One region of the Microbulbifer sp. YPW1 genome, then DNA from elsewhere that is predicted to be linked to it. Evidence: predicted binding sites of a transcription regulator. Region 1 holds the regulator's gene; the other holds the start of a gene.
What was found. Region 1 encodes FNR, which switches genes on or off when oxygen is low (the NO sensors DNR and NnrR bind a similar motif). Its sites were predicted from a motif close to TTGATNNNNATCAA; they were not measured.
Positions count from the first base shown of each region.

Region 1 (14,236 bases):
GGCCTTCCACTTCAATGCCCGCATCGCGCAGTTTCTGTAACCCATTCCCGCTGACACCGGGGTTGGGGTCCTGCATACCGAAAACCACTTTGGAGACACCGGCGGCAATCAGGGCATCGGCGCAGGGTCCGGTTTTGCCCGTGTGACTGCAAGGTTCCAGAGTCACATAGACGATGTTGCCCCGGGCTTTGTCTCCGGCATCTTTCAATGCCTCCACTTCGGCGTGGCCCTCACCGGCGCGCCGGTGCCAGCCCTGGCCGAGAATATTGCCCGCGCTATCGGCGATCACGCACCCGACGCGGGGATTGGGCATGGTGGTGTACATACCGCGCTCAGCGAGCTGGATGGCGCGCGCCATCAGCTCCCGGGGAGAAAAGCTCATCCTTCCTCCTTTTGAGATGCGCCCTTGCCCGTCTCGCGGGTATTGAGGCGTTCGATCTCCTCGCTGAAGTCGCTAACGTCTTCGAAACGGCGATATACGGAAGCGAAGCGCACAAACGCGACCTGATCCAGCTCGCGCAGCTGTTCCATCACCAACTCGCCAATGTGCATAGCCGGGAGTTCGCGCTCACCTGTGGCCTGCAGGGCGTGTTTGATCTGGGCGACAGCGGCTTCTACCCGCTCGGTGCTGACCGGACGTTTCTCGACGGCGCGCTGGATACCGGCGCGGAGCTTGTCTTCATTGAAGGGTTCGCGCTGGCCGTTCTGTTTGACGACACGGGGCAGGACCAGCTCGGCGGTCTCGAAGGTGGTGAAGCGCTCGTGGCACTGCAGGCACTCGCGACGGCGGCGCACCTGGTCGCCATCGGCCACCAGGCGGGAGTCTACGACTTTGGTTTCATCTGCGCTGCAGAATGGACAGTGCATGGGGAGTAGGCCCTATCGGAAAATGCGCGGAGTTTACCACACGACAACCATTTAGGCCTGAACTGCCCCCAGGCATCAGTAAGCGGCCTTAGATGTCTTCGCGCTCGATGATCCGCTGCCACAGCTTGTGACGCAGCTCAAGGATACGGGGCTTGGTGGCCGCCGGGATCCAGGTGCGTTCGAGCAGATCAGGGCTGGGGTAAACGATGGGGTTATCCCGCAGCGCCGGATCGACGAGATCCTGGGCGTCCATGTTTGCGTTCGCGTACTGGGTCTCATTGCTGATATTGGCGATGACGTCCGGACGCATCAGGTAATTGAGAAACTCGTAGGCGGCATCAACATTGGGAGCATTGGTGGGCATGGACACCACATCGATCCAAAGGGGGAAGCCCTCCTTCGGCATCACGTAGCGGATATCGAAGGACTTGCCCGCCTCTTCCGCCATCTGCTGTGCCACCAGTACATCACCGCTCCAGGCGTGGGCGATACAGCGTTTGCCGCTGGCCAGGTCTTCCACATATTCACCCGAGTCGAAATCGGTGACATGCAGGCGTACCTTGGACAGCAGGTTCGCGACCATGAACTGGTGCGCCATGCTCATCGAGTTCGGGTCTTTGCCCAGGTACTTGAGCGCCACATCGAAGATTTCTTCCGGAGACCGCATCAGGGTCGCATTGCAGTGATCCAGCTTGCCGAGATTTTCCGGCTTGAACAGCAGGTCCCAGCTGTCCTCCGGCAACACTCCACCGAATGCCTTGCGCACTGCCTGCACGTTGTAGCCAATACCCACGGTCCCCCACAAGAACGGGAAGGCGTATTCATTGGCCGGGTCGAACAGGGCCAGACGCTGCATGAACTCGGGGTCATTTTGTTCCCAATTGACGATACGACTGCGATCGAGCTTCTGCAGCTGCCCAGCAGCGATGTATTTGGGAATGTTGTCGGAGCCGGGCACGATGACGTCAAACTGACGGCCCTCTTTCAGCCAGACCTGCTCCAGCTCTTCGATATCGTCAAATTCGAAATAGTGCACTTTGATGCCACTGGCGGCCTCAAAGTTGGCAATGGTGTCCTCGGCAATGGATTCAGACCAGTTGGCAAAGTGGAGTTCTCTCGCCTGGGCTTGAACGCCGAGCCCGATGACAGTAGTCAGAATGACCAGTAGTTTGATTAGTGGGCGCATGCTCTACTCTCGCTCCGCAGCTGTGCTGCACGGTTGTCCAGCGCTGACCGCCGTGCATTCCAGCCACTGACGGCAAGCATCGAATCCTGAAACCGCTTGGACCCGAAAGTACCGGTCGCTTGCGCGAACCTCTGTTGAGCAACGCATCCCTCGTGCTACAGATACCGGGTGCAAATTCCGAGCCGGCTCCGGCAAGCCCCTCGGATTAGTACCGAATGAAACAATAATTGAATTTCAATTCGGTTTTCGAGGGCGCGTATTAAAACAGAAAGTGGCGGTCATTTCACAGACCGGAGGACGATTTCCTGCGTTTGCCCACCCAGGAAACAAAAACGGCCCCTTGGGGGCCGTTTTCGAAGAACCCGGCATAGGCCGGGCTCACAGTGCTTTCTGTCGACTGCGCTATCAGCCTTTGTAGACCGGAAACTTGGCGCAGATTTCCAGAACCTTGGCTTTCACCTCGGCGATGGTGGCGTCTGCATTGCCCTTCTCCAGCGCGTCCAGCACGTCGCAGATCCAGTTGGTGAGCTGCTTGGTCTCTTCCACACCGAAACCACGGGTGGTGATCGCCGGGGTGCCGACACGCAGGCCACTGGTGATGAACGGGGAGCGCGGGTCGTTGGGAACGGCGTTCTTGTTCACGGTGATGTTGGCGTTGCCCAGGGCTTCGTCCGCATCCTTACCGGTGTACTCTTTGCCGATCAGGTCCACCAGCATCAGGTGGTCGTCAGTACCACCGGAGACGATATTGATACCGCGGTCGAGGAAGGTCTCGGCCATGGCGCGGGCATTCTCTACCACTTTCTGCTGGTAGGCCTTGTATTCGGGGGTCATGGCTTCCTTGAAGGAAACCGCTTTGGCCGCGATCACGTGCATCAGCGGGCCACCCTGACCGCCCGGGAATACCGCGCTGTTCAGTTTCTTCTCGATCTCTTCATTGGCCTTGGCAATGATGATGCCGCCGCGCGGGCCGCGCAGGGTCTTGTGGGTAGTGGAAGTCACGACATCCGCGTGGGGCACAGGCGACGGGTAAGCGCCAGCGGCAACCAGGCCGGCAACGTGGGCCATATCGACCATCAGGTAGGCGCCAACCTTGTCAGCGATGGTGCGGAAACGGGCCCAGTCCATGATGCGGCTGTAGGCGGAGAAGCCGGCAACGATCATCTTCGGCTTGTGCTCCAGCGCCAGGCGCTCCACTTCTTCGTAATCCACCTCGCCGGTTTCCGGGTTCAGACCGTACTGCACCGCGTTGTAGATCTTGCCGGAGAAGTTCACCTTGGCACCGTGGGTCAGGTGACCACCGTGGGCCAGGCTCATGCCCAGCACGGTGTCGCCGGGGGCGCACAGGGCCTGGTATACGGCGGCGTTGGCCTGGGAACCGGAGTGCGGCTGGACGTTGGCGTAGTCGGCGCCAAACAGTTCTTTGGCGCGCTCGATGGCCAGGGCCTCGACCTTGTCGACGTACTCACAGCCACCGTAGTAACGCTTGCCGGGGTAGCCTTCCGCGTACTTGTTGGTGAGGCTGGTGCCCTGGGCTTCCATCACCTGCGGGCTGGTGTAGTTTTCCGAGGCGATCAGCTCGATGTGTTCTTCCTGGCGGCGGTCTTCGTCCTGAATGGCGGACCACACATCCGGGTCGTATGAAGCAAGAGTGACGGATTTATCAAACATGGTGTTCCCTCGGATGATAAGGCGCGAATCGCGCTAGCATAATCTCGACAAGGGCAAATCCCGACCTATTTGTGACCGGCCCGCCCCCAGAAAGCGGCGCATTGTACACCAACGGAGAGCCCGCGGCGCAAAGGGTGCACATGAAACAAATTCAATTCAGCGCCCCGTGCAATTCAAGTTGCTCAGTGCAGCGCCGATCCCGGGCGGTACAGGATTCCGCCGCCCGGAAACGCAAAACGCGACCCGAGGGGTCGCGTTCTGATACTGGCAGCTACCCGTCCCTTACCGAGTGGCCCGGTAAAAGCGCCAGTCTCTGGAAGATGGGTATTGCCTCAGAAGCGGAATACCAGGGTGCCGGACCAGAAATCCACATCCTCTTCCACCAGGGTGTATTCGGCTTCCAGGTTAACGGTCTCGGACAGGTTGAAGCCCAGGCCCAGACCTGCAGACAGGCCGGAATCACTTTCTTTCTCGCCTTCGAAATCGACACTTTCGTTCAGCACACCCAGGCGGCCCTTGAAGTAGAGGTCGCCCTGGCTGCGGTAGGTCGCGTAGGCGCCCAGGGTGGAAATGGAGTAATCCCAGCGGAAGTCACCCCAACCGCTGTTAAAACGCGCTTCGCCATCTACCAGGGAAGTGGTGTATTCGCCTTCCAGGCCGAATCCAGAATTCCAGGTATAACCAGCGCGGATGCCCGCATTGAACGGGCTATCGCCATTGATGGAGGTCTTCATCAGGCCCGCCACGGTACCGAAGTAACCGCCTTCACTGGCCTGAACAGAAATTGAACAACCCAGCATCACCGCTGCCGCTAAAACTTTTTTCATCATGTTATTTATGCCCCAAAAGCATCGTGTTTATTTTGCGGGCGGCATTCTAATGAAATAAATTTGGCGCCAACAGCCCCCGGCCATTACACGCGATTACAGCGGCAAGTGAGATCCGACTGTTCCCGTCAGCCGTAAACAGGCAGATACCCATTTGTTGAGAGAGCACTGCAATCTAAATGACATGCAGTTGCAACGGAGGTTTGATAGTTTGGTAAAAAAACACAGAAGAGTAATAAATATGAAGTCTCGAATGAGTTTATTGCTGCCCCTGGCCCTGCTCACTGCCTGTGCCGCCAACCCGGCGCAGCAGGCGGTTACCGCCACGGGGACCCTGGTGCAGGAAAACGGCAAGTTTTACCTGCTCGGTGAGCAGGACCGCTACCACATGAACCGCATGCCGCAGCTCAACTACAGCAACTACCTCGGTCAGGAGTTACTGGTAGAGGGGGAGATTCCCCGTTATTGCCACCAGGCCTGGCAGGACTCTGTGGTAAACGTGCAAGGCGGCGCCGAGATGGTCGACCTGAACAAGGTGGACTGGTCTGATTGCCTGGCACCGGACAAAGTCAGCCTGGTCACCGGCGATGGCCTCCAGCTCGTGTACGACTGGGAAGAAATCGAGCTGCGCGACTACCACTTTTAAACATGCCCCAATTTGCGGTGCGCCGTCTGTTGTTGACGGCGCACCTCAGCGTCCCCGCCTCAAACACACCCACCCGACCGTTCAAAATTCGGGCAGCGGGCGCCTACCGCAACACGATGTAGTCACGGCTTGACCCAGATCAAGCCCAGTTCCCGACGGCAGACAACAATGGATCTGTCGATTCTCACTACCCGTCAAGGAGGCGCGCTATGAACGGTATCTACCGACAGCTCTGCGATGACCACAAGCACATGCAAAACCTGCTGGATGTGTTCGAGGTTTTACTCAAGGACCTGGGACAGCAGGATCGCGATCCCGCTACCCTGAGCATGATCCTCGATGCCCTGGATTACTTTTCCGTCTACCCGGATCAGTGGCACCACCCGGTGGAGGATCTGGTATTCGAACAGCTGCTGGGCAAGCCTGTGGATATCCGGGATGTGGTTGAAAAGATAAGTGCAGAGCACCGGGCTATTGCCCAGGCCACACGCAGCATGAACCGGCTCTTTTATGCCGTCGCGAACGATGCCGCCGTGGAACGGGAACAGCTGTTCAGCACCGCGCGGGAGTACATATCCCTGCAGCGCGAACATATGCGAAAAGAAAATGAGATATTGCTGCCACTGGTGAACCAGTACCTGACAGAAACCGACTGGGAAGAGGTGACCGCAGCGCTCGCGGACAGGCAGAGCTGTCAATTCCACCGCGGCGTCAAGCGCCTCTACGAGGCCATCTATCAGGATCTCGCAGAGAAAGAAGTAGCGACAGCCTGCTGACCGGGGACAGACCGATGCAGGAAACGGTCAGTCGTTTTCGTAGCTGCAGTGGGTGCCCGCCAGCTCGCTGAGAGCAATCAGGTCGAGAATGCTAATCGCCCTGCCCTGCACGCGAATCAGGCCCTGTTTCTGGAAGCGCGAGATCAACCGGCTGACCGTTTCCGCGGTCAGCCCCAGATAATTGGCGATGTCGATGCGCTGCATGGAAAGTTTGAATTCGCTGGCGGAGTACCCGCGGCGGGCATAGCGGCTGGAAATATTGATCAGCAGCGCCGCCAGGCGGCTTTCCGCCGAGCGCTTGCCCAACAGCAACAGCACATCGCTATCCTGTTTCAGCTCTTCCGAGAAAATGTTGTAGATCTGTTTCTGCAGCGCAGGCACCTGCTGGGCCAGGTTTTCCAGCTGGGTGAACGGCAGCACACAGACGCTGCTGTCCTCCAGCGCTTCCGCATAGCCCGGGTGCGAACCACCACTGTAGGCATCCAACCCCAGCAGTTCACCGGGCAGCGCAAAATGCGTGACCTGGGTATCGCCATCGGCACCGATCACCGCCGACTTGAAGCTGCCGGAACGGATTGCGTACAGATTGGAAAAGGGATCGCCGGCGCGAAACAGCGTCTCTCCCGCCTTCAGGATTTTCTTCTTGCGCGTCACCTGTTCGAGGCGCTCGATGTCCTCATCCGCCAGGCCCACGGGCAGGCACAGCCTTCTGACCGAACAACTTCCACAATTGACCGCGGTTGAGGGTTTCGACATTGTCTCTTCCATTTCCCGAATTCAGGGCACAAGCATTGCTTAAATCAGGGGCACAAACGCCCATGTCAAAATTGTATCCCCATCGCCCCTTTAAAGCACACGGGAGTATTGGGCTGCAGCTTCACTGCCGTGCAGGTAGCGATCAAAAGCAGAGGCAATATTGCGCAAAAACCAGCGGCCATGCTCTGTGACTTCCAAGTCATCCCCTTTGTCGAGCAACAGCCCGTCCGCGATCAGGGGCTGTAGTCGCGCCAGCTCCGGCGCAAAGTACGCCGCGAAGGGACGCCCGGTGCGGGCTTCCACATCGCGTTTGCGCAGGCGGAGATGGCACATCAACTCCATGATCATCCACTGGCGCAGGCGATCATCATCATCCAGCTGCCAGCCGCGACAGATCGCCTGACCAGATTCAGAAATTGCCCCGGCATACTCCTTCTGCCCGTGGTGGTTCTGCCAGTAACCATCTCGGCTATAGCTGATCGCCGAGGCACCGAGGCCCACCAGGGCATCCGCCGGCATCAGGGTATACCCCTGGAAGTTGCGCGCCAGCTGCCCCCGTGTGGCGGCGGCAGCCATGGGATCATCCGGACGGGAAAAGTGGTCCATACCCAGAAACAGGTATCCCGCATCCATCAGCCGACGGCTCGCCGCCAGCTGCATGGCGATCTTCGACTCGGGGGACGGGATCAGGTCCGTGCTGATCAGACGCTGCGCCTTGAACCGCTGCGGCAGGTGCGCGTAGTGATACAGCGCAATTCGATCCGGGGCCAGGTCGATCACGGTGTCGATGGTGCGCTCTAGGCTCTCCACGTCCTGACCCGGCAGCCCGTAGATCAGGTCGTAGGAGATGGAGCGAAAGCCGCGCTCGCGCGCCGCAAGGGTAAGCGCCCGCACCTGCTCGGGCGGACAGATCCGGTTGATCGCGCGCTGCACATCCGGGTTGAAGTCCTGAATCCCCATACTCAGCCGGTTGAACCCCAGGCCTCGCAATGTATCCAGGGTTTCCACTTCAAGCACCCGCGGATCGGCCTCAATACTGTACTCCGCATCCTCTCCGGGCTGCAGCGCGAACACTTCCTGGAGCCCGTGGATCAGGCGGGTCAGATCGCTGTCGTTCAGGTAGGTCGGTGTGCCGCCGCCTAAATGCAGCTGCGTCACTGGCACACCGGCGACCCGCTCCCGGTACCACTGCGCTTCCTGCAACACCCGGTCCAGATAGGTGGAAGCGAGACCGTACTGACGGGTGATCACCTTGTTACAGGCGCAGAAATAACACAGGGAACGGCAGAACGGGATATGCACGTACAGCGACAATGTCTGCACATCTTGCAGTGCATCCCAGGGATTGCCGCCGGACTCCGGCGAGTCGGTACCAGCACTCAGTGGCACAAACCGGTCGGCGGTGGGGTAAGAGGTATAGCGCGGACAGGGGCCGGCATAACGCGCCAACAGCGCCTGGGATAACGCCGTAGAAGCGGTAGATATCGCGGAGGCACTGGCGCTGTCAGCGCCGGCAAAGCTGTTTTCGTCCATTGACGGGTAACCTGTGATCCAGAGTCATCGAGCGGGAATGTCGGATCGGGCAAAGGTACCCGTCTGGCAGTGGCTGGCGCTTGATACAGATCAATTGCCGGATCATTGCCAAAACATGCAGGATTTCCCGTCAGTCCCCCACCGGACGCCGGAACAGGTTCTGGATACTGGAGAAGTCCAGCGCACTGTTGATCGGGTCGCCGCCGTGCAGTTGATACAGGTTTTTCGCCAGCGCCCCCAATGGGGTCGAAGACGCACTGCCAGCGGCGGTGTCCATGGCGAGCCCCAGATCCTTGAGCATCAGTGCCACCGAAAAACCGCCCTCGTAATTGCGCGAGGCGGGTACGTTTTCCATGACCCCGGGATAAGGATTGTATTTTTCCAGTGACCAGTTGCCGCCGGAGCTGACGCCCATGATCTGCGACAGGACGCTCGGGTCCAGCCCGTTGTCCACCCCCAGTTGCAGGGCTTCGGCGGTTCCGATCATATGGATGGCGAGCAGCATGTTGTTACAGATTTTCGCCACCTGGCCGCTGCCCGCTGGCCCCGCGTGAAAAATATTTGCGCCCATGGCCGCCAGTACCGGGCGCGCCCGCTCCACCGCCGCCGCGTCACCGCCGCACATAAATGACAGACTGCCCGCAGCAGCGGCCGCGGTACCACCGGATACCGGTGCATCCACCGCATCGATGCCGCGCTCACCGGCGGCGGCAATCACCTGGCGGGCGTCTTCGGCGGCAATGGTGGAACAATCGATCAGCAGCACCTCCGGCCCCATCGCCTGCAGCAGGCCGTGCACACCAAGGTACAGGGAGCGAACGGCTTCGCCACTGGGCAACATGGATATCACCACATCCGCACCTTCAATAGCGGCCTCGGCACTGGCGGCTTTGGTACAGCCACTGGCTACAGCCCTGTCGAGCACCGCGCTGGAAAGATCAAAGGCGGCGACCGGGACCCCCTTCTTCACCAGGTTCGCCGCCATTGGGCCACCCATATTGCCGAGGCCGATAAAGGCGATTTTGTTTACTTCTGCCATTCTGTTTTCTCCTTTTATTATTTTTCTTGCAGCACTCCGCTACCCGGAAAATCACCCGCTATAAATCTGCCAGCGGATTGGTCTCCCAGGGCTGCTTAAAACACGCAGCCACCAGCTCTGGTGTAACACCTTCCAGCGTCGCGGGCTGCCACTGGGGATTGCGATCCTTATCAATCAACAGTGCACGCACACCTTCTTTTACCTGCCCATTGCTGCACATGTTGACCGCGAGGGCCAGTTCCATTTGCAACACTTCGGCGAGGGACATATGCCGGGCCCGACGCAACTGTTCCCAGACGACACCGGCGGTAAGCGGGCAGCCGGCTTTCAGCGTCGCTGCAGCGCGCTGCAGCCAGGAATCTTCACCAGCGTAATTGACGATAGTTTGATAAACGTCGGCAAGGGTCGGCGCGTCCGTCAGTTGCTGGATCACATCGTAGTGCGCGCGCAGGTTGGATGCCGGTCGCTGGTCCTGCGCTATTTCGCTGGTCTGAACCGCCCTGCTGACCAGCACTCGATTCTGCTCGGCGTCCTCAGAGAATGCCTGCCGGGCAAGGCTGGAGAGAAGCGCATCCTTGTCTGCGCTCGCCACCATGCGATCGGCCATTCCCGCATAGATGGCATCACTGCCGTTAAACTGGGCTCCGGTGAGGCCAAGGAACAGGCCGATACGCCCGGGCATGCGATTCAGGAACCAGCTGCCGCCGACATCGGGGAACAGGCCGATGGTGATTTCGGGCATGGCCATGCGCGTGGTTTCGCTGACGATCCGGTGGCTGGCGCCACTCATGATGCCAATACCGCCGCCCATGACAATACCGTTGCCCCATACGATGATGGGCTTGGGATAGGTGTGGATACGGTAGTCGAGGCGATACTCCCGGGTGAAGAAGTCCTGCACAAACTGGCTCGCCCCCTGATCCCCGTAGCTACCGGATTCCCGATGCAGCGCCACCACATCTCCGCCCGCACACAGGGCCTTTTCCCCTGCCCCTTCTATCCAGATACAGGCGACACTGTCGTCGGCTTCCCACTGGTCCAGCTGGGCAGCCATCCGGTCGATCATGTCGAGGTTGAGTGCATTCAGGGCTTTGGGCAGATTGAGCGTCAATTTGCCGATGGGGCCCTGACGGTCAACGATAAGGGGTGATTCCTCGGTCATACTGGTTCCCGGTTGTCTTATTTGGGGCAAAGTTAAACATAGATGGGGTGGTGGAGGCATTACCTCACTCTTCACACGAGGCTCGGTGGTGCCTGCTTTAGCGGGTCCGGTGGCGGCGGAGTACCGGGTAAAGGTTTTCAAAACCGAGCTAGGCGCCCCCCTGTAAATACATCCCTGTACGCTGCGTCGGCGACGTCCCTGTCGCCGACGCTTTTGAAAACCTTTCCCCGGCACTCCACCTTCACTTTACGTTTCTGAACTTCGAAATTGACAGCGCAGAAGCAAGTAGAGGCTATTGAACCCGAAGTGAAGGCGCTGATACCGGGAAAACCCTCGCAAGACCTTCACCGCCATGGATGGCGGTGCAGAGCCCCCAGGGATGGGTGCACGGCGTGTCTTGCGAGGGTTTTACCGGTAGCAGCGCCGCCACCGGACTGCCCGAGGACCACCGCAGGACGACCAACTCCCCCAAAAGAACCGCGAACAAACACCGTGAAAGAGCAGGTTGAACTTTCCCACCAAACTGCTAACTTGCGCCCAAATTCTGACCGACTGGAATGATGCTCTAATGGCTGAATACGTATACACAATGAACCGCGTGGGCAAGGTTGTTCCGCCCAAGCGTGAGATTCTGAAAGATATTTCCCTGTCCTTCTTCCCTGGCGCCAAAATTGGCGTTCTCGGCCTGAACGGCGCCGGCAAATCCACCCTGCTGCGCATCATGGCCGGGGTCGATCAGGACTATAACGGTGAAGCCCGTGCCATGCCCGGTATCAAGGTCGGCTACCTGCCGCAGGAACCGCAGCTGGATCCGGCCAAGAACGTGCGCGGCAACGTCGAAGACGGCATGCGCGAAGCCATCGACGCCCTCGCCGGCCTTGAGCAGGTCTACGCCGATTACGCCGAACCGGACGCCGACTTCGACGCCCTGGCCAAGAAACAGCAACAGTACGAAGACGTGATCCAGGCCTGGGATGCCCACAACCTGGAGCACCGCCTCGAAGTCGCCGCCGACGCCCTGCGCCTGCCGCCCTGGGACGCCGACGTGAACAACCTGTCCGGTGGTGAGAAACGCCGTGTGGCCCTGTGCCGCCTGCTGCTGTCCCGCCCGGACATGCTGCTGCTGGACGAGCCGACCAACCACCTGGACGCCGAATCCGTGTACTGGCTCGAACGCTTCCTGCACGACTTCGACGGCACCGTAGTGGCGATTACCCACGATCGCTACTTCCTCGACAATGTAGCCGGCTGGATTCTGGAACTGGACCGCGGGCACGGTATTCCCTGGGAAGGTAACTACACCACCTGGCTGGAACAGAAAGAGAAGCGCCTGGAACAGGAGCAGAAAGGCGAGCAGGCTCGCGCCAAGGCCATGCAGAAAGAACTGGAGTGGGCGCGCCAGAACCCGAAAGGCCGCCAGTCCAAGAACAAGGCCCGTCTGTCACGCCTGGAAGAAATGCAGTCCCAGGAATTCCAGGCCCGCAACGAGACCAACGAGATCTACATTCCACCGGGCGAGCGCCTCGGTGACAACGTGATCGAGCTGAGCCATGTGAGCAAGGCGTTCGGCGATCGCGTGTTGATCGACGACCTGTCGTTCCGCGTACCCAAAGGTGCCATCGTCGGTATCGTCGGCGGCAACGGCGCCGGTAAATCCACACTGTTCCGCATGATCAATGGCAAGGAACAACCGGATTCCGGCGAGATCAAGATCGGTGAAACTGTGAAAATCGCCAGCGTCGACCAGAGCCGCGAAAACCTGGACGACAACAAGACCGTGTGGGAAGCCGTGTCCGACGGTCACGATATGCTCAAGATCAATAACTACGAAGTGGGCTCGCGCAACTACATCGGCCGTTTCAACTTCAAGGGTTCCGATCAGCAGAAGCGCGTCGGCGAGCTGTCCGGTGGTGAGCGCGGCCGCCTGCACCTGGCTTATACCCTGAAGCAGGGCGCCAACGTACTGCTGCTGGACGAACCGTCCAACGACCTGGACATCGAAACCCTGCGCGCACTGGAAGAAGCCCTGCTGAGCTTCCCCGGCTGCGCCATGGTGATCTCGCACGACCGCTGGTTCCTGGACCGGGTGGCAACACACATCCTGGCCTATGAGGGCGACAGCAAGGTGGTGTTCTTTGAGGGGAACTACACCGAATACCACGAGGACTTCGTGGCACGCAATGGTGAAAATGCCACGCCGCACCGGATGCAGTACAAGAAGATCAAGACCTGATCCAACCTGCTGCAAACAAAAAAGCCCGCGAATGCGGGCTTTTTTGTTGGGTAGTGCAACTTAATACCTGAAACGCATACCTAATGTGTAAGTGCGCTCACGGGCAAACGTATCGCGAGGGTAGAGATATTCGTCTGCACCACTTCCCCCACCAAAGTAATCATTGTAAACCGAGTCGGTAAGGTTAGTTGCTTCCATGGAAACCGTAAGGTTTTCATTGAGGTCGTAATTAAGTGCCAGGTCGAGCGAGTCCGTTTCCTTAACAATCACAGAATTGCCCGGTTGATCCCCTGCCTCATTGAAACTCAGGTAATAATCACTCCGCCAGTTGTATGCCAGTCGAGCGGAGAAATCGTATTTTTCATACAAGAGAATCAGGTTGTAGGATTCATCCGAAACGTTCGCCAGGTTCTGCATTTCGGTATTGCCTTCTGCATCGGGGGGAGACTCCGCCTCGCCATCCATAAAGGTCGCATTTGCCTGAATACCGAAGCCAGACCAGAACCCTGGCAGGTTGTCGAAGAACTGCGTATAGGCAATTTCTAGCCCCTCAAGCGAACCGGAACCGGTATTTTGTGGTCGAGTAACCTGATAAGGCACACCATCCCGCATTTCCTCAGACGCATAGAACTGGATGTAGCCATCAATATCCCGGTAAAACATGCCTGCACTCACGGAACTGGCATCGCCAAAATACCATTCCAGTGATACATCCATGTTTCTGGATTCAATAGCATCCAGTTCCGGGTTGCCGCCATTGCCGGTGCCGAAATCTGGCTGAGTGGGTGTAGGCTGAAAATACGCTGTGGATGGATTCAAGTCCGCAAATCCCGGACGTGTAAGCGTCTCGCTTGCCGAGCCGCGCAAATACAGGTCATCCCGCAATGCCAACCGCGCACTCGCACTCGGCAACAACTTGGTTGCGCTGACTTCAGTATTTACCGGCTGAAGCACAGACTGACCATTGTCATCAATGACACTGGTACCACGCAGAGTGGAATCCAGGCGTACCAATCGCGCGCCCACTACACCATCCAATTCCATATTACCCAATGAGGTCTGGTAATCAGTTTTTATATAAGCTGCGTAATTGTTTTCGTCATTATCGAAGAATAACGCCGGAATAAATTCCGGGCCTTCGGGTAAGGCGTCGTAACCCATCGCCTCGCGAATTTCGGCACGGCGAGACAACAGGTAGTCGCGGCTCGGAGTTAACCATTGTGAGGTATTAAGGTCAGTGACATCACTCAGAAAACCTGACGGCGTCATATCTTCCAGGCCGGGGAAATCGGTCAAACTTAATTCCTGACCAGAAATATTTGGGCTACCACCGGTATCCGCAGACTGGTTAAATGCATTTCGCTGGCTCAGACGCACTCCAAAATCCAGCGATGAAAACAGGCCCTCCTCGAGCGCGTAGCTAAAATCGGTCTTCCATGTGGTCTCGCTACCTTCTTGGCGGCTGCGCTGATCAAAGAACTGATTTAGCAGATACTGAGAAGGATCACTCAGGTCGTAAGAACTGCCGTCCCCATTCTCG
Region 1 covers NZ_CP055157.1:758,755-772,990, forward strand. The annotation lists gene ribD (bifunctional diaminohydroxyphosphoribosylaminopyrimidine deaminase/5-amino-6-(5-phosphoribosylamino)uracil reductase RibD) at 1-382, opposite strand, end outside; gene nrdR (transcriptional regulator NrdR) at 379-867, opposite strand; gene HUW35_RS03260 (extracellular solute-binding protein) at 956-2,053, opposite strand; gene glyA (serine hydroxymethyltransferase) at 2,459-3,724, opposite strand; gene HUW35_RS03270 (outer membrane beta-barrel protein) at 4,057-4,554, opposite strand; gene HUW35_RS03275 (hypothetical protein) at 4,805-5,197, shown strand; gene HUW35_RS03280 (hemerythrin domain-containing protein) at 5,407-5,973, shown strand; gene fnr (fumarate/nitrate reduction transcriptional regulator Fnr) at 6,001-6,729, opposite strand; gene hemN (oxygen-independent coproporphyrinogen III oxidase) at 6,820-8,262, opposite strand; gene mmsB (3-hydroxyisobutyrate dehydrogenase) at 8,393-9,301, opposite strand; gene HUW35_RS03300 (enoyl-CoA hydratase/isomerase family protein) at 9,360-10,463, opposite strand; gene ettA (energy-dependent translational throttle protein EttA) at 11,032-12,696, shown strand; gene HUW35_RS03310 (TonB-dependent receptor) at 12,757-14,236, opposite strand, start outside.

Region 2 (5,456 bases), 290 kb from region 1:
CGGCGCTCGCGCTGGAAAAACGCAGCGCGATGGCTGCGAACCTCCCGGGCAAAGCGCTCAACGCCCTGCGCAATAACCCCAATGTCGAATATGTCGAACAGGATGTGAAACGCTACCCCATGGCGGAAACCGTCCCCTTCGGTATTCCCATGGTGCAGGCAGACCAACTCAGTGATGCCATGGCCGGCAACCAGACGGTGTGTATCATCGACTCCGGCTACGACATCAATCACGAGGACCTTCCAAGCGGAAACGTAACTGGTAACTACGACTCAGGTACCGGTGACTGGTTTACCGACGAAAACAGTCACGGCACCCATGTAGCCGGCACTATTGCCGCGATTGGTGGAAACGGTAAAGGTGTCGTCGGCGTAAACCCGAACGGCAACCTCAACCTGCACATCGTCAAGGTATTCGGGGCCGATGGCTGGGCTTACTCCTCCTCTCTGGTGGCCGCGGCTGATGAGTGTGCGGCCAACGGCGCCAGCGTGATCAATATGAGCCTCGGCGGCACCTTTAAGTCCCGCACCGAGGAACGGGCTTTTGCCGATCTGTACGCAAACCAGAATGTACTCTCCATTGCCGCCGCGGGTAATGACGGCAATACCCGTCACTCCTACCCCGCGTCCTACGACGCTGTGGTATCCGTTGCAGCCATCGACAGCAACAAAGTGGTTGCCGACTTCTCCCAGCAGACCGATCAGGTGGAACTGGCTGGCCCCGGTGTCGATGTGCTGTCATCCGTGCCGACCGGCATGAGCCTGGAAACCAGCCTGGTCGTGAACGGTAGCGCTATTGAGGCGGCAGCCATGGAAGGCAGTCCGCAGGGTAGCGTCACCGGCAATCTGGTGGATTGCGGCCTGGGCGAAGCTGCCTGTGCCAGCGCTTCTGGCCAGGTGTGCCTGATCTCCCGCGGCAATATCAGCTTCGCCGAGAAAGTGCAGGCCTGTGAGGCCGGCGGCGGTATCGCAGCGGTAATCTACAACAACGAACCGGGTATGCTGTACGGCACCATGGGTGAAGTGGCCACAGGCATTCCATCCGTGGGTATTACCGATACCGACGGTGCCGCACTCCTCGGCCAGCTGGGCAGCAGTGCCAGCTTGACCATCGAGCCCGGCGACTATGCCTATTTCAACGGCACCTCCATGGCCACGCCCCACGTTGCCGGCGTGAGTGCGCTGGTGTGGAGCCACTTCCCCAGCTGTTCCGCAAGCGAGATCCGCTCGGCGCTGGCCAGCACTGCGGAAGACCTGGGCGCAGCCGGACGTGACAATGCTTACGGCTACGGTCTGGTACAGGCCAAAGACGCGGTGGACTACCTCACAGCCAATGGCTGCTCCGGCAGCGGTAATGGCGGTGGCGACGGCGGCAATGGCGGCGGCGGCAAGCCCTGCAAAGGTAAAAATTGCACCCAGTAACCTGCACACGTTGAATTTAAGGGGGCCAACTGGCCCCCTTTTTTATGATGCGTAAAATTTGCACTCCCCCCCGCCCACGGACAAATTGATCTAAATCAATTTGAGCCCGGTCGCTACCGTTAGAATCCGCGGTCGCCTGCGCCCGCCCGCGCAGTCATAACAATAGTCAGGGGAGTGACGGCAATGGGAAATGCCGACAGCGATATCGTTTTTCAGAGTTACGGCCGCTGCTGTAACAGAGAAGGCTTTTTCATCGACTTCTACGACCGTTTTATGGGCAGCTCCGAAGAAATTCGAGCCCTGTTCAAGGACACAAACATGCCGGCGCAACGCCACCTGTTACGCAACGGCATCATGCAGCTGGTGCTGCACGCACGGGGCATGCCGGATACCAAGCTGAAAGCATTGGGCAAAAGTCACTCGCGCGACGGCTACGGCATTCGCCCGGACTGGTACGGCCTGTGGCTGGATGCGCTGCTGGCCACCCTGCGTCAGTACGACCCCGAGTTTAATGAGGACACCGCTCTGGCCTGGCGCCGCGCTATCGAGCCGGGCATTGAACTCATTCGCGGCGCATACTGAGCGCAACACTCCCGATCTCCATATATGAAAAAGGCTTGCCGCGTAACGGCAAGCCTTTTTCACCAATCTTTGATTAATTACTGTTGCAGATCAGTCACACACTTGTTGTATTCCTGAATGTACACATTACTACCGCGGTTAGGCACTTCATTTGACTTGTCCGCAGCAGCGTTACGACAACCCTCGATCTGGTCAGAAGTCAGGTTTGTCGCCGGAACGGTCTGGCTGCGCTGATACATATGTGCAGCTTGGTCACGGTGAGCCTGAACCTGGGGTTCCGGAACCTGATAAAACATACCGGTGCTCTCATTGAACTGGTAGAAATTATCTCCACTTTTCCAATAAGTCTTACCAAGGATTTGCACTTCAGCACTGCCCGCAGGTAGCTGATCCATCGGCTGCTGTGCCTGGGCAAAACCGGCAACGGTACAAAACAGTACTACTGGTAATAGGTAACGCATTTGGGATCCTCCTCTTCGGATGTGCCCCGAAGTCTATTGAGGCATGGGTAGGCTCCCAACCGAATATTTTCAAAAATTTAGCCCTGTGACCCGCATGTCAGGGTTGATTTTTTTAAAGAGGAAAAATCCCGGAGATAAGTACTAACGAGCTGAAACCAGCCATAAATTTCAGCCCGATTTAAAGCAAAAAAAGGGGAATTTATTCCTCACTTACCATGCTCTCCTGCTCCTGTTTCTGCTCGTCCCGCAACGTTTTCAGGTGCTCGGAACGCTCTGCAGCTGACTCTCGCTGCGGCGCCAGATCACCGACCGGTTCCGTTTCCCGGTTCAGTGCTCGGTCTGTGGCCTGCTGTTCCGCACTGTAGTCGGGCGCCAATACCAGTTTTGGCCCATTGCTGTTGAACCCGATCAGCACCCAGATAAAAAACAACAGACACAGAAAGCGGATAATCAGGGTGCGATCCAGCAGCCAGTGCAAACTCTCGCCGTGGCTGTGCAGAAAGCGCACCCGCAGGAAAATATTCAGTAGCAGCAATACGCATGCGGTAATCACCACCCAGGAGGAGAGACCGCCGAGAGCGGTCATCAGCCAGTTCGCTATCTGTGCGTTAAATTCCATCGCTCGCCCCCCGTTAACGCTTGCGCGCCACCTGTTTCACCTGATCGGAAAATACCGCCTGCTGCAGGCCGATGCTACCCAGCGCTTCCACCGGAACGAACACCTTGTTCTCCGATTCCGCCATGCGGTCGAGTACTTCGAGTGTCCGGTAGGCGAGATACTTGTCGGTAACCGATTTCGCCAACAGGTCGTTGACTTCTTTCTGCCCCATGGCTTTTTCACGGGCGATGGCGCGATTCATTTTTTCCCGCTCCAGGTCACGTTCCATCTGAATCTTCTGGATTTCGAACTGGGCCTTTTCCTGCTCGATCAACTCCCGGCGCTCTGCGGCACGCTCCTTGGCCTCGGTGATCACCTTGGGAAATTGCACATCGGCGATCCCCAGGCGCTTGATCTTGATCGGTGTGCCTTCCAGTGAAGTGGAAACGGCAGAGAACAGCTCCTGGCTCAGCATCTCGCGACTGGAGGCGATCTCATTGATGGAGTACTTGGCGATAACACGGCGCACCACATCCCGGATCACCGGCTGCGCATAGGTGTTGTACACCTGATTGACGGAAATATTATCGGTCTGGGGCGGCACCCGATCAAAAATATTGTCGATATATTTTTCATTGACCGACCCGGTCATACGGATATCGAAGCTCATATTCAGCTGATCCTTGGGCATAAACAGCTTGAACTTTTCCAGGTGCCCAAAATCTGCGGTGGCCAGGGTAACCAGCTTGTCACAGTAGAACAGGCACGGGTCGAGGCGGAATTTGGACGGTGGTACCGTACTCGGCTTGTAGCCGTTCTTGGTGAGGATTTTACCCACATGTGCCGGTGGCACTTCCACCCGATCACCGCAGGCTACAAGCCCCATCACTGCTATCACAACCAGTACTTTTGACAACTTAGACAACATCGACATTCCCTATTGTGTTGAAAATCGCCGCACACAATAGAGACCAAGCGGCCGTCCGGCAAGCAGGCCGTTTGCGATGCCGCGAACAGCTTTCGGTGAGAGCAGAAAATCCGTGAAGGTTATGGTCTAATTAACCATTGGATATGTTCACATGGATCAAACAACGTGCAATCTGAATTTCTTACCGCAACCCTCTTCAACCTTGGCCTGAACCTCCTTTACACACTAATCGCCCTCATTATCGGTATGGTCGCGCTGCTGGTCATCGACAAAAAGCTGCTCAAGCACGTCGATATCGAGGCGGAACTGAAAAATGGCAATATCGCGGTTGCCATTTTTGCCTCCACCATCCTGGTGTTCGTGGCCATGATTATTTCGTTTGGGCTCAAGGGCTGAGGCCACCGGCGATGCGTTTACTGCTGATTGGCGTTTTACTGGGCTTCATGCTGTTGCTCCCGGAATTACTCCTGCAACGGAACTCGATACCGCAACCCATCCCCCAGCCCCAATTGCGTGAGACTGGCTCGCCGGATGTCAGAGACAACCAGAAGGGCACGGTGATCGTAAAAGGCGTATCCGCGCCGCTCACCGAATCCACGGTACAGAATGCGGTGGGCAAACGCTCGGAACAGGAAAGCAGCTATATCTCCGTATGGAACTGGCAGGGCCTGGAGTCGGTGACCGCATCCGCGCGCGGACTGGATAAGCTGCACCACTTTGCCAACAGCTATCTGGTCGGTTTCCAGCCATTTGAAACCCGGGAGCTCTGGGTTCCCTTGTACACACTGGCCATCCGCAAGGAATACCAGTACGACCACCTGCAATACGCGGGGCTCGCCGACATCTGGCAGACCTCCCGCCAGGCCTATTACCAGAAGCGCGGCGACTGCGAGGACCACGCGATCCTGCTGGCAGACTGGCTGATCAACCTGGGCGTCGATGCACGGGTGGCGCTTGGCACCCACAAGGGCCAGGGGCACGCCTGGGTGGTCGCCATTGTCAATGGCACGGAATACCTGCTGGAGGCCACCAGCAAGCGCCGCCAGTCCAACTGGCAGGCCATGCCGCTGGCTGCGCTGGCGGAAGGCTACGAGGTCGAGTTCCAGTTCAACCGGGACTATTTCTGGGCAAAAACTACTTCTGCGCCAACTCGCAAATACCGCGGTAGTCACTGGATCCGGAAATCCCAGTTTATTCGCGGCTAAGTGTGCCCGGGTATCGCTGCTAGGCTTAAAAATGACCCGGCGTCAGGAAGACGCTGAAATAAAACCGGGGCGGTTGTACCGGCCGCTCCTAGCCGTTGCAGGATGCTGCCGTGAAATTCGACTATGCCAGTGCCGGCCGTTCGGCCGTGGTCGCCCTTCTTCTCACAACCCCGTTTTTTCTCGCCACGCCGCTTTACGCGCAAACACCAGAACCGGTCGCGGAACAGCCGCAGCGACTGATTCTTCGCTTTGCCGGCCCGC
Region 2 covers NZ_CP055157.1:1,050,772-1,056,227, forward strand. The annotation lists gene HUW35_RS04480 (S8 family serine peptidase) at 1-1,421, shown strand, start outside; gene HUW35_RS04485 (globin) at 1,605-2,003, shown strand; gene HUW35_RS04490 (hypothetical protein) at 2,081-2,464, opposite strand; gene HUW35_RS04495 (hypothetical protein) at 2,664-3,083, opposite strand; gene HUW35_RS04500 (SPFH domain-containing protein) at 3,097-3,990, opposite strand; gene HUW35_RS04505 (DUF350 domain-containing protein) at 4,156-4,386, shown strand; gene HUW35_RS04510 (transglutaminase domain-containing protein) at 4,398-5,195, shown strand; gene HUW35_RS04515 (S8 family serine peptidase) at 5,306-5,456, shown strand, end outside.
Region 2: HUW35_RS04485 (globin) is a predicted target of FNR. The motif match lies at 1,507-1,520, and genes of this name have one in related genera.